DNA from 2 places in the Brevundimonas vesicularis genome. Region 2 is predicted to be linked to the other one. Evidence: predicted binding sites of a transcription regulator. Region 2 holds the regulator's gene; the other holds the start of a gene.
The links. Region 2 encodes LexA, which represses DNA repair genes until DNA is damaged. Its sites were predicted from a motif close to ATGTTCNCNANNTGTTCT; they were not measured.
Positions count from the first base shown of each region.

Region 1: O2K97_RS09285 (ImuA family protein) is a predicted target of LexA. The motif match lies at 3,446-3,463, and genes of this name have one in related genera.

Region 1 is NZ_CP114278.1:1,869,404-1,875,105, reverse strand. Features, by position in the region: gene O2K97_RS09320 (helix-turn-helix domain-containing protein) at 1-249, shown strand, start outside; gene O2K97_RS09315 (hypothetical protein) at 339-620, opposite strand; gene O2K97_RS09310 (hypothetical protein) at 1,253-1,396, shown strand; gene O2K97_RS09305 (hypothetical protein) at 1,398-1,844, shown strand; gene O2K97_RS09300 (SOS response-associated peptidase family protein) at 1,904-2,551, shown strand; gene O2K97_RS09295 (DUF1810 domain-containing protein) at 2,577-3,017, opposite strand; gene O2K97_RS09290 (hypothetical protein) at 3,014-3,352, opposite strand; gene O2K97_RS09285 (ImuA family protein) at 3,491-4,246, shown strand; gene O2K97_RS09280 (Y-family DNA polymerase) at 4,161-5,678, shown strand.
Region 2 is NZ_CP114278.1:2,006,244-2,011,945, reverse strand. Features, by position in the region: gene gltA (citrate synthase) at 1-29, opposite strand, end outside; gene gltX (glutamate--tRNA ligase) at 96-1,511, opposite strand; gene O2K97_RS10015 (ComEC/Rec2 family competence protein) at 1,579-3,696, shown strand; gene lexA (transcriptional repressor LexA) at 3,677-4,375, opposite strand; gene trpC (indole-3-glycerol phosphate synthase TrpC) at 4,494-5,288, opposite strand; gene trpD (anthranilate phosphoribosyltransferase) at 5,285-5,702, opposite strand, start outside.

The DNA of each region.
Region 1 (5,702 bases), 140 kb from region 2:
TCGGCCGACGATCTGTTCTTGAGAAGCCGGCCCCCTGCTGAGGTGCAATGGTTCCATCGCGTCAGGTCCTGGCAGCACAGCCCCGGCTACTGGCGCATGAAGCAGGACGACTTCGGTCCTGAGCCCGATTCGCCGAATACCCGCGTACCCCAGGCCGTGCTGGCCTATTGCCTCGAGAACACACCACCACAGCCACGGCCAGCCAATGACACACACCGGCTCAACCAGAAGCGGATCCGATGGCAATGAAAGAGAATGCGCCGCCGGAACACGCCAGCCCGATCAGCTATTCGGTGCGGCTCCCTGCCCTTTCGCGAAGCAGTCGGGCTTCGTCGAGGTCAGTCAAACCTGAAAGCCTCAAAAAGGGCCGCCATACGATTATCTTCTGGGATTTCCGATCTGGGATGGAATGGACGTTCTCCCAACCGACCGAACACGATCTCGGCAGCTTGGCCCGCAACTTCTCTTGCCTGCCGAATGTCGCTTTCGCTCATCGTTCTTTTCGCCATCGCCAGGGTGAGGCTCAAAATCATCATTGTCTGATAGCCGGCCTGCTTGGCAGACCACTCCGTCATGTCAGGTGAGTAAGCGACCAACGCGTCCGACACGTGCTCGCTCATTGTCTTTCCCAGCCGCTTGGCTTGATTTTCCGCCCGACGGTAAACGTCATATTCGATGTAGGCTTGTATGCGCGGGCGTCGCGTAACCACTGATTTTCTCCAGTAGGGGTGGATCGTCGGCAACCCACTTAGATGACTGATTAGACGCGGTAAATAGACATAGCGATGTTGTGGGTCACTTATGACCCATTTTGCGCCCGGTTTTTCATGTTAAAATACCGTGACTTATACCCAACGCAGGTGTGCGTAATGTGTGCATCATCCATCACAGGATGATTTTCCTATCGGCCCCTTTGGGGCGGAATCGTTTTGCCAACGATTTGATTTGTGTGAACGCTAGGCTTCACTCGCCTTTAGGCGCTCATGAACGATGGAAGATTTTCAAGCGTGGCCATGGGTGGAACAAATGTCGCGAGTGCGGGGACGGCAGACCCATCTGGTGCCGTGCAAGTCGTGCGCTTACTCAGACTGGTCCCATGCACGGTCGCGACTCCACATTCGCCGACCTGCGTGTCAGGGTTCGGTTGGGAGGACTACCTGATGGCGACACGCAAGACCCTCATCAGATCACGGGCAGGCGTTCGCCTTCAACGCATCGAGCATCTGGCCCGGCAGCAGGTGGTCCAGTCATCTTGGCGACTTCCGAACTGCGGCAGAACCAACCACGCTCATTTGCCGATGAGACGGAAGTTGAGGACGCCTTTGACATGGAGGTCATCTCTTCGCTGACCGATCCCATCATCATGGACATGCAGCGTCGCGGACTGATCGACTGAAATGGCGGCCAAGCTGAAGGTCTTCACCTGGTCCGACGGCTTCCATGCCTTCACCGTCGCCACCACCTCGCGAGCCAAGGCGTTGGAGGCCTGGGGCTCAAAGCAGGATCTGTTCGCAACCGGCCTGGCCAGCCAGCTTTCCGGCGGACCGGATTTCGAGGCCGCGCTGGCCTCTCCTGGCGAGGTCGTCGAACGCGGCCTCGCGATCGATGTCGGCAAGATTGGCAAGGCTAAACCCGCGAGACCTCAGGGACCGTCCAAGGCGAGGGCCGCCAAAATCGAAAAGCTTCAGGCGGCGCTGGCCGATCTGGACGAACGTCATCGGGCGGTAATGGCTGATTTCGAAGAACAACAGGCCGCGCTAAGCCAGGCGCGTCAGGAGGCGGATGCGACCTATGAGGCGGATCGTAAATCCCTCGCTGCCGATCTGAAAAAGGCTAGGGCCTGATGTGCAATCTGTATCGCCAGCGCTCTGGCCCCCAAGCCATAATGGATGCGGCGAACGCGATGCGGTCGACCGTCGGTAACCTCGCGCCGGGCGATATCTATCCCGACTATCCGGCGCCGATCGTGCGCTGGGCGGGCGCAGAGTGCATCCTTGCATCCGCGCGCTGGGGCATGCCGTCGTCCAAGAAGATGATCTTTGACAATGCGACGAAGCGCGCCGACAAGCTGCGCGCCAAAGGCGGTGCGGTCGACTTCCAGAAAATCCTGGAGTTCGAACCCGACAGCGGCACGACCAACGTCCGCAACACCAACTCGAGCCATTGGCGCCCACATCTGTCGCCGGCGTCGCGCTGCCTGATCCCCTTCACGGCCTTCAGCGAACCGGGCCGGGACGCGGCCGGAAAATACCGACCCGTCTGGTTCAAGCTCGCGGTAGACGAACCCGAGCCGCTCGCCTTCTTCGCCGGCATTCACGTTCAGGCCCACACAAGCGTGCGCAAGATCAAGACCGGCATGGAGACGATCGACGTTTTCGCCTTCCTGACGACCGACCCTAACGCCGAGGTCGGCGCGGTTCACCCCAAGGCCATGCCAGTGATCCTGACGCAGCCCAACGAGATCGAAGCCTGGATGACGGCGCCGTGGGAAACGGCCAAGGCGCTTCAGCGCCCGCTGCCCGACGGCGCTCTGTCAGTTATCGACGCCTGAACCGCGTAAAGCCTCCGATCGTTGTTTAAAGACGATCCGGTCCCGTCTTGGCGGTCGACACAAGGCCTGCGGTCAACGGATCAGGCGAAAGGCCCCAACGTGCGAGCGCCGCGTCGAACACGGTTGGATCGGCCGCCACGGCGGCGAACAGGGTCATCGATGAGCGGAACTTGAGATCATCGGGCGATCCGAACAGCTGATGCACCGACGCCGCCGGCGCCGTGGTCGCAGTCCGGGTGGCGCGGGCAAGCCGCTCCCCTAGAACCGAATGAGCCAGGTAGGCCTCGGCCTCCTTGAGCGACCCAATGCCATAGAAGGCGGCTGTCGAAGACTGTCCCAGCGACCGGGCCTGGGGGAAGACAAACCACATCCAGTGGCTTGTCTTGCGACCCGCCGCGAGCTCGGCCATCGCCGTTTCGATCACGGGGTCTTGAGCTAGGACGAAACGGTCGAGTGCTGTGGTCATTCGGCCGTCTCGCCCAGACTGGCGAACCAGTCTGCATAGGTAGTGTTTCGCGCCATGTGTCGATTGAGATCCGGCGAGCCGTCGGTCCACCACACAGGGCCCCGCTCACCCAACCCCACCTTGGCCTTGTCGACGCTGCGCCGCGCTGCGGCCAAAGCGTCCGTATCCTCAGCCGCCAAGGCCGTCCGCACCGCCCGGCGCGCCGACATCAGATCATGCACCAGTTCGTCCCTCGCCTCCGCCGACAGAGCAGGATTGGAGCACCGCCACAGCCGGCCTCGAACCACGAAATAGCGGCCGTCGGGGGTGGTGGGGTATCGGAGGGGCTGCGTCATCGTGGGGCTAACGCGCCGCGCCCGGGATGGCGCCGCCCACAGGGCGATCCACAACGCCGTTGCGATCCGCCTTGACTCTCACACGCTCGAATAAGAACAAATAAGGAACGTTCAGCTCGCATCCGGTTTCAGGAGAACATGTCCGCCGCCTCCCCATCCTTCCAGGCGCTCCGCGCGGAGATCGCCCGTATCGAGGCGGGTCGACGTCCGCCTGGCGGCGTGCTGCCGTTTGGACTGGCCGCGCTCGATCGCCGGCTGCCCGCCGGCGGCTTGGCGCTCGGCGCGCTGCATGAGGTGACTGGCGGCGGCGACGGGGCCATCGACGGGGCCGTTGCCGCCTTGTTTGCGGCCGGTGTGGCAGCGCGCACCCAGGGGCCGGTGCTCTGGTGTGTGACCCGCCCGGACCTGTTCGCGCCGGCGCTGGAGCAGGCGGGGCTGTCTTCGAACCGAGTCATCTATGTGGAGGCCGAGGACGAGGCCGGATTGCTGGCCGCCTTCGAGGACGGCCTGCGTCACGGCGGCTTCGGCGCGGTCGTCGGCGAAGTCGCCCGCCTGTCCATGATGGCGTCGAGGCGCCTGCAGCTCGTCGCCGAGGACACGGGCTCGCTCGGACTGGCAGTCCGACGATGGCGTCGTCAGGCCGAGGCGGCGGACTTCGGCCAACCGACTGCCGCCGCCACCCGCTGGCGGGTCACCGCCCTGCCCTCCGCCCCCCTGCCCGTGCCCGGCGTCGGCCGCCCGCGCTGGTTCGTCGAACTGATCCGCTGCCGCGCCGGAGCCTGCGCGGATTTCGAACTGGAAGCCTGCGATGAGACGGGTCGTCTCGCTCTACCTCCCCACCTGGCCGACCGATCGGCTGCGACGCTGGCTTGGACCCGACGCGCCGTCGCCTGAGACGCCCTTGGTCCTGGTCGGGCGCCAAGGCCGCAAACGCGTGGTGTTGGCCGCCGACCCCGCCGCCCGCGCCCATCGCCTGCATCCCGGCATGGCCGCGACCCAAGCCCGGGCCCTGGTCGCCGATCTTGTCGTCCATCCCTTCGATCCGGCAGGCGACGCGGCCGCCCTGGACCAACTCGCCCTCTGGGCGCTGCGCCGCTATGCGCCGATCGTGGCCGCCGACCCGCCGGACGGCCTGGTGCTCGACGTCACCGGGGCCGGTCACCGCTATGGCGGCGATGAGGGCCTGCTCGAGGATCTGATCGCCCAGACCGCCGCTGTCGGCCTGGGCGCCCTCGCCGCCCTCGCCGACACGTGGGGCGCCGCCCATGCCTTGGCCCGCAACCTCGCCGAACCAACCATTGTCGTCGCGCGCGGGGGGCCTGCCATCCGTCGCCTGCCCTTGCGCGCCTTGCGCCTGCCCGCCGACATGGTCGATGGCTTGGGACGTCTGGGGATCGACGCCATAGGCGAACTGGAGGCCAAGCCCCGCGCGCCTCTGGCCCTGCGCTTCGGGCCGGAACTGATCCGCCGACTGGATCAAGCCTACGGTCGCGCCCAGGAGCCGATCACCCCGATCGACGCTCCGGAACTGATCCAGGTCCGGCGGGTCTTCGCCGAGCCGATCGGCGCGCCCGAGACCCTGGCACGCTACACGCTGAAACTGGTCGAAGCCCTGAGCGAGGCGCTCGAGGCTCAGGGGCTTGGCGCGTCGCGGCTCGACCTGCGGTTTGAACGGATCGACAACCGGACCGAGGCCATCCGCGTCGGACTGGCGCGCCCCGTCCGTGATGTCGCGCGGCTCACCCGTCTGCTCTGCGACAAGATTGAAACCATCGATCCTGGCCGCGGCGTGGAGGCCATGGTCCTGGCGGCGCCGGTCGTCCTGCCGCTGGACTGGTCGCCGAGTTCCGGTGATCTGTGCGGCCCGGCGACGCCCGACATCGGCGATCTTGTTGATCTGCTCGCCAATCGTCTCGGCCCGCAAAACCTGTACCGGATGGCCCCCGCGCAGAGCGACGTGCCCGAACGCTCAATCCGCAAACTGCCGCCGACCGCGCCGCCGGTGCCGGAAACCTGGACGCGTCGCTGGCCGCGCCCCTCACGGCTGCTCGCTAAGCCCGAAGCCATAGAGGCCGTCGCGCTCCTGCCCGACCAGCCGCCGGTCGCCTTCAGTTGGAGCGGCGTCCGCCATCGTGTCAGGCGCGCTGACGGTCCTGAGCGGATCTTCGGCGAATGGTGGCGACGCGACGGCGAACGCGATGCGGTGCGCGACTATTTCCAGCTTGAAGACGAGGCTGGGCACCGCTTCTGGGTCTTTCGACGCGGCGATGGCGAACAGCCTCAGACCGGCGATCTCAGCTGGTGGCTGCACGGGCTCTTCGGCTGACGCCTTTCGACCGGGGTCAATCTC
Region 2 (5,702 bases):
GAGCCGGCGGGTTTGGCTTGTTCAGTCATGAATGCCCCTTTGCATCACACGTCCAGGCGCGGGGAGGCGTCGGCCGCTTTTTGGTTTGTGGGTGATCACTTAGTCTGTTGCAGCGCATCATCCAAGCGCCCGAGACTTTCGTCTCGCCCAAGAGCCGACAAAGTTCGTGCAATATCAGGTGATGTTGACCCTGCGGTAAGCGCTGCGCGCATCGGCGGGCCGATTTTTCCGAACCCGACGCCCTCGGATTCCGCAAAGGCCTTGAGCTCGGCTTCCAGCGCAAAAACATCCCAGGATTGGAACAGGGACAGCCGTTCGCGCAGACGGGTGAGGCGCTCCAAGGTTTCACCCGACAGTAGCGCCTTCGCCTTGTTGTCCAGCGTCAGCGGGCGAGATTTCAGTACGAAAGCGGTTTGATCGGCCAGATCGAGGATCGTCTTGGCGCGATCCTTGACGAAAGGCATGGAGCGCTGAAGCCGGGCTTCGTCCGCCTCTGCGAGGGCGTGGCCCTTCTGCAGGTGCGCATCCAGCGTCAGCTTGGCGAGCCGCTCGTCGTCGGCCAGACGCAGCCAGTGCGAATTGACATGGGCCAGCTTGTCGAAGTCCAGGCGGGCCGGCGCCTTGCCGATGCCGGCGAGGTCGAACCATTCGATGGCCTGGGCGTCGCTGAACAGTTCGTCGTCGCCGTGCGCCCAGCCGAGACGGGCCAGATAGTTGCGCATGGCCTCGGGCAAGTAGCCCATCTCCGCGTATTCATGCACCGCCTGGGCGCCGTGACGCTTCGACAGTTTGGCGCCGTCCGGGCCGTGGATCAGGGGGATGTGGGCAAAGGTCGGACGCGTCCAGCCCAGCGCACCGTAGATCAGGCTCTGTCGCGCGGCGTTATTCAGATGGTCGTCGCCGCGAATGACGTGGGTCACCCCCATGTCGTGGTCGTCCACGACGACGGCGAGATTATAGGTCGGCGCGCCGTCCGAACGCATCAGAACCAGATCGTCCAGGTCGTCGGTCGACCAGTTCACGTCGCCTTGGACCTCATCGGCCACCGTGACCGTCGTCGCCTTTGGCCGACGGAAGCGCACGACGTGCGGCAGGGCCAGATCGTCCACGGTCGGCTCACGGTCGCGCCAGGGCGATTCGAAAGTGCGCTTCTCCGCCTTGGCCTCATCGCGCAGACGACCGGTCTCCTCGGCCGAGGTAAAGTCGCGGTAGGCGTGGCCGGTTTCGAGCAGTTGATCGACCACCTCGCGGTGACGATCGGCCCGGCTGAATTGGAACACCGGCTCGTCGTCGGCGAACAGCTCCAGCCAGCTTAGGCCGTCGAAAATGGCCTTCACCGCCTCATCGGTCGAGCGTTCACGGTCGGTGTCTTCGACCCGGATCAGGAAACGTCCAGCGTGTCTCTTGGCGTACAGCCAGTTGAACAAAGCGGTTCTCGCCCCGCCGATATGCAGATAGCCTGTCGGCGAGGGGGCGAAGCGGGTGACGACAGTCGAAGAAGGTGAGGTCATGGGGGAGGGGTCCGTAAGCGAGGCCCTTATACGCCCCGATGCGGCAAAACCTACCCCCGCTGCGCGATTGCGCGCCTGGCTGCACGCCGAGGTCGCCGCACAGACCCTGAGATGGCGGCTATGGGCGCCGGTCGCATTCGGCGCGGGCGGAGGCGTCTATTTCGCTCTGCGAGCCGAGCCGGTCTTGTGGCCACTGTTGCTGGGCGCCGCCTTGGCCTTTGGGCTGTGGGGCGTGGCGCGCCGGCGCGGCGGGTCGCGACGTCTGACCTGGCTGCTGTTGATGGTCGCCTGCGCGTCAGGCGGGCTGGCGGCGGCCAAGGTGCGCACCCAAGCCGTCGCCGCGCCGATCGCGCCCGCCCTCGGCGAACCGACCGTGATCGAAGCCTGGGTTGTCGATGTCGACAGCACGGGGCAGCGAGGCGCGCGGGTCGTGATTGCGCCGGCCTGGATCCGCGGACTGACGCCAGACCAGACGCCGGTGCGCTTGCGAGCGACGGTGCGGGGCGAGCCGCCGCGACCCGGCGAAGCGATCCGCCTGTTCGCCATTCTGAACCCGCCGCCTGCGCCGGCCAGCCCCGGCGCCTACGACTTCGGCCGCAACGCCTTCTTTCAGGGCATGGGCGGCGTGGCGTTTGCCTTGGGCGAAACGCGTGGGGCCGAGCTTGCCCCGCCGCCGTGGCGACTTCGACTTGAAATGGCGGTCAACGGCGCCCGCTTCGCACTGGCCGAGCGGATCGTGGCAAGGCTCGGCGAGCGGACCGGCGGGATCGCCGCCGCCATGACCACCAGTCATGAAACCTGGATCAGTCAGGAGGACATGGATGTGATGCGCGATTCCGGCCTGGCGCACATCCTGTCGGTATCAGGGCTGCATATGGCCACCGTCGGCGGTTTCGTCTTCTTTGCGGTGCGGCTGGGCGTGGCGGCCTGGCCGTGGTTGGCCCTGCGGGTTCACGGCAAGAAGGTCGCGGCCTTGGCGGGCCTCACGGGGGTCGGGGTCTATCTGGTGGTGTCGGGCGCGCCCCCGCCGGCAGAGCGGGCCGCCATCACCGCCTCCATCGCGTTTCTGGCCATCCTGCTGGATCGACAGGCGGTCACGATGCATGGCCTGGCTGTGGCGGCCTTCATCGTTCTGGCCATACAGCCTGAAGCCATCGTCACGCCGGGTTTCCAAATGTCGTTCGCGGCGACGGCGGCCTTGGTCGCCCTGGTCGAGGCCTGGCCGAAGCGCCCCCGCGAAATATCCGCGCCGTGGCCGATCCTGGCGGTGCAGCGGCTGGGCGGTTGGTTGACGGCGGCTGTTGCGGCCAGCATCGTCGCGGGACTGGCGACGGGACCGTTCGCCATGCAGCATTTCAACCGCACCGCCATGTACGGACTGCTGGCCAATCTCGGCACGTCGCCCGTGGCGGACTTCATCCTGATGCCGGCGCTGGCCTTGGGCGCAGCGCTGGAACCCTTGGGGCTGGGGGGACCGTTGCTGGCGGTCGCAGGATGGGGCGTGGATCTGATGCTGGCGATCGGCGCCTGGACGGCGGGATTGCCAGGCGCGGTCAGAACGGTCGCCAGCGCGCCGAACTATGTCCTGCCGGTCGCGTTCCTGGGCGTGTTGTTCGTCTGTTTGTGGCAAGGCCGCCTGCGCTGGTTGGGACTGCCCTTTGCAGCCGCCGTCCTGATCTGGCCGCGTGAACCGACGCCGGACCTCTGGCTTGGCGATGGCGGAACCAACGCCGCCTTTCACCGTGATCAGGCAGCGGTCGTCGTGCGGCCTGGCGTGCGCGAGTTTGCCGTGGATCTGTGGTCGCGACGACGAGGGCTGACCATGGCGGATCGATCAGAGACGGGCTGGGTTTGCGAGCGCTTCTCCTGTCGGCCGGACACCGATGAGGCCGGGCCCGTTGCCATCTGGTGGGGGCGAAAGTCGCCGAGCTCAGATCAGATGGAGGCCTTATGCCGCGCAGCGCCCGTCGTCAGCGTCCGCGCTGTCGTCACCTCAATTCCAAGCGTCTGTCAGGATCGCCTTGTCCTGGACGGCGTGGACTTTGCGCGGGGCGGAGCCGTGGAGTTGTGGCGTGTCCGTTCGGGCAAGCCAAATCGATGGCGCGCGGTGTGGACGGCCGACGTTCGCGGCGACCGCCCCTGGACGCGTCAGTCCGATCCGGAGGTCAGTGATACCGGCGCATGAGTCCGACCAGCTTGCCCTGAACCGCGACCTGATCCGAGCCGTAGATCTTTGTTTCGTAGTTGCGGTTGGCGGGCTCCAGCGCGATCGAGGCGCCCTTCTTGCGAAGGCGTTTCAGCGTCGCCTGCTCGCCCTCGACCAGCGCCACCACGATCTCGCCGGAGGCGGCGTTGTCGGTCGATTTGATCACCACCATGTCACCGTTCAGGATGCCGGCCTCGATCATGGAGTCGCCTTCGATCTCTAGGAGGTAGTGCTCGCCAGAGCCCAGCATGGACTCCGGAACCGGATAGCGGGCGGTTTCATGCTCGATCGCGTCGATCGGCGTGCCGGCGGCGATCTTGCCCATCAGCGGCAGTTCGCGGGTGTCGTTGGCCGCCATCGGGGCCGCAGGTCGGACACCGCCGCCGCCTTCGATGACGTCGGGCTTGAACCCGGTGCGACCGCGCGGCGCGCCGGCCGTCGCCTGTTCGGGTAGTTTCGTCACTTCCAACGCGCGGGCGCGGTGAGCGAGACGGCGGATGAAGCCGCGTTCCTCCAGCGCCGTGATCAGCCGGTGAATGCCGGACTTGGAGGCCAGATCGAGCGCCTCCTTCATCTCGTCGAACGAAGGGGAGACGCCGGTCTCCTGGATGCGTTCGTGGATGAACATCAGCAGTTCGTGCTGTTTGCGCGTGAGCATCGCCAGGCCCTCATGCGCCCGCCGACGAATCGGAACGGGCCGTGAACATTTGTCGATGTTCTGTAAGTGTTCCTTGCTAATGTCAACTTAACGGCGAGGCTTGCCGCCGCGTCTCGGCTCAAACGGCCAGCAACTGACGGGTGGCCGCCTCGACATCGGCCTGCCGCATCAGGCTCTCGCCGACCAGAATCGCCTGGGCGTGCGCCGCCGAAACCCGCGCCACGTCGTCGGGCGTAAAGATGCCGCTCTCCGCGACCAGCAGGGCCCGAACGGGGCTCAGCATGGACAGCCGCTCCGTGGTTTCCAGATCGACCTCGAACGTGCGCAGCGAGCGGTTATTGACCCCGACAAGATCGCCGCCAAGCGCACAGGCGCGCGCCATTTCGTCCTCGTCGTGGGTCTCGATGAGCGCGTCCATGCCAAAGCGTTCGGCTTCCGACAGCAGTTCAGCCGCCAGGTTGTCGTCGATCATGGCGAGGATGATCAGGATGCAGTCGGCGCTCAAGGCGCGGCTTTCGGCGACCTGCCAGGGATCGACCAGGAAATCCTTGCGCAGGCAGGGCAGGGCGACAGCCTCGCGGGCCTGTCCCAGATAGGCGTCGTCGCCCTGGAAGCTGGGGCCATCGGTCAGCACCGAGAGACAGGCCGCGCCGCCGGCCTCATAGGCTTGGGCCAGGGCCGGCGGATCGAAATCGGGCCGGATGAGCCCCTTGGATGGGCTGGCCTTCTTGATCTCGGCGATCAGGGCGGGACGACCGGTTTCCTTTCCGACCCGCTCCAACGCGGCGCGAAAGCCGCGCGGGGTCGATGCGGCGCGGGCCAGGGCTTCGATCGCGTCCTGCGAGGTCGCAGCCTTGCGGGCGGCGACGTCCTCGCGTTTGTAGGCGGCGATACGGTCCAGAAAGTCGGTCATGCGGGCTCTTCGCTTTCCAGCGGCGTGGAGGTGATGCGGGCCAGGCGATCCAGCGCCTCGGCGGCTCGACCGTCGTCGATTGCGGCAGCGGCGAGCGCGGCGCCCTCGGCCAGATCGGCCGCGCGATCGGACACCACGAGGGCGGCGGCGGCGTTCAGCAGCACGATGTCGCGGTAAGGGCCAGCCGCGCCGGCCAGAAGCGCGCGCAGGGCGACGGCGTTCTCCTCGGCGTCGCCGCCGCGAATGTCTGCGACAGAGGCCCGCGGCAGGCCGGCGTCCTCGGGCGTGACCTGGAAGCGACGAACCGCGCCATCCTTCCATTCGGCGACGTTCGTGGGGCCAGAAGTCGCCAGTTCGTCCAGGCCTTGGCCATGAACGGTCCAGGCCCGGTTGGCGCCAAGCCGGCCCAGCACC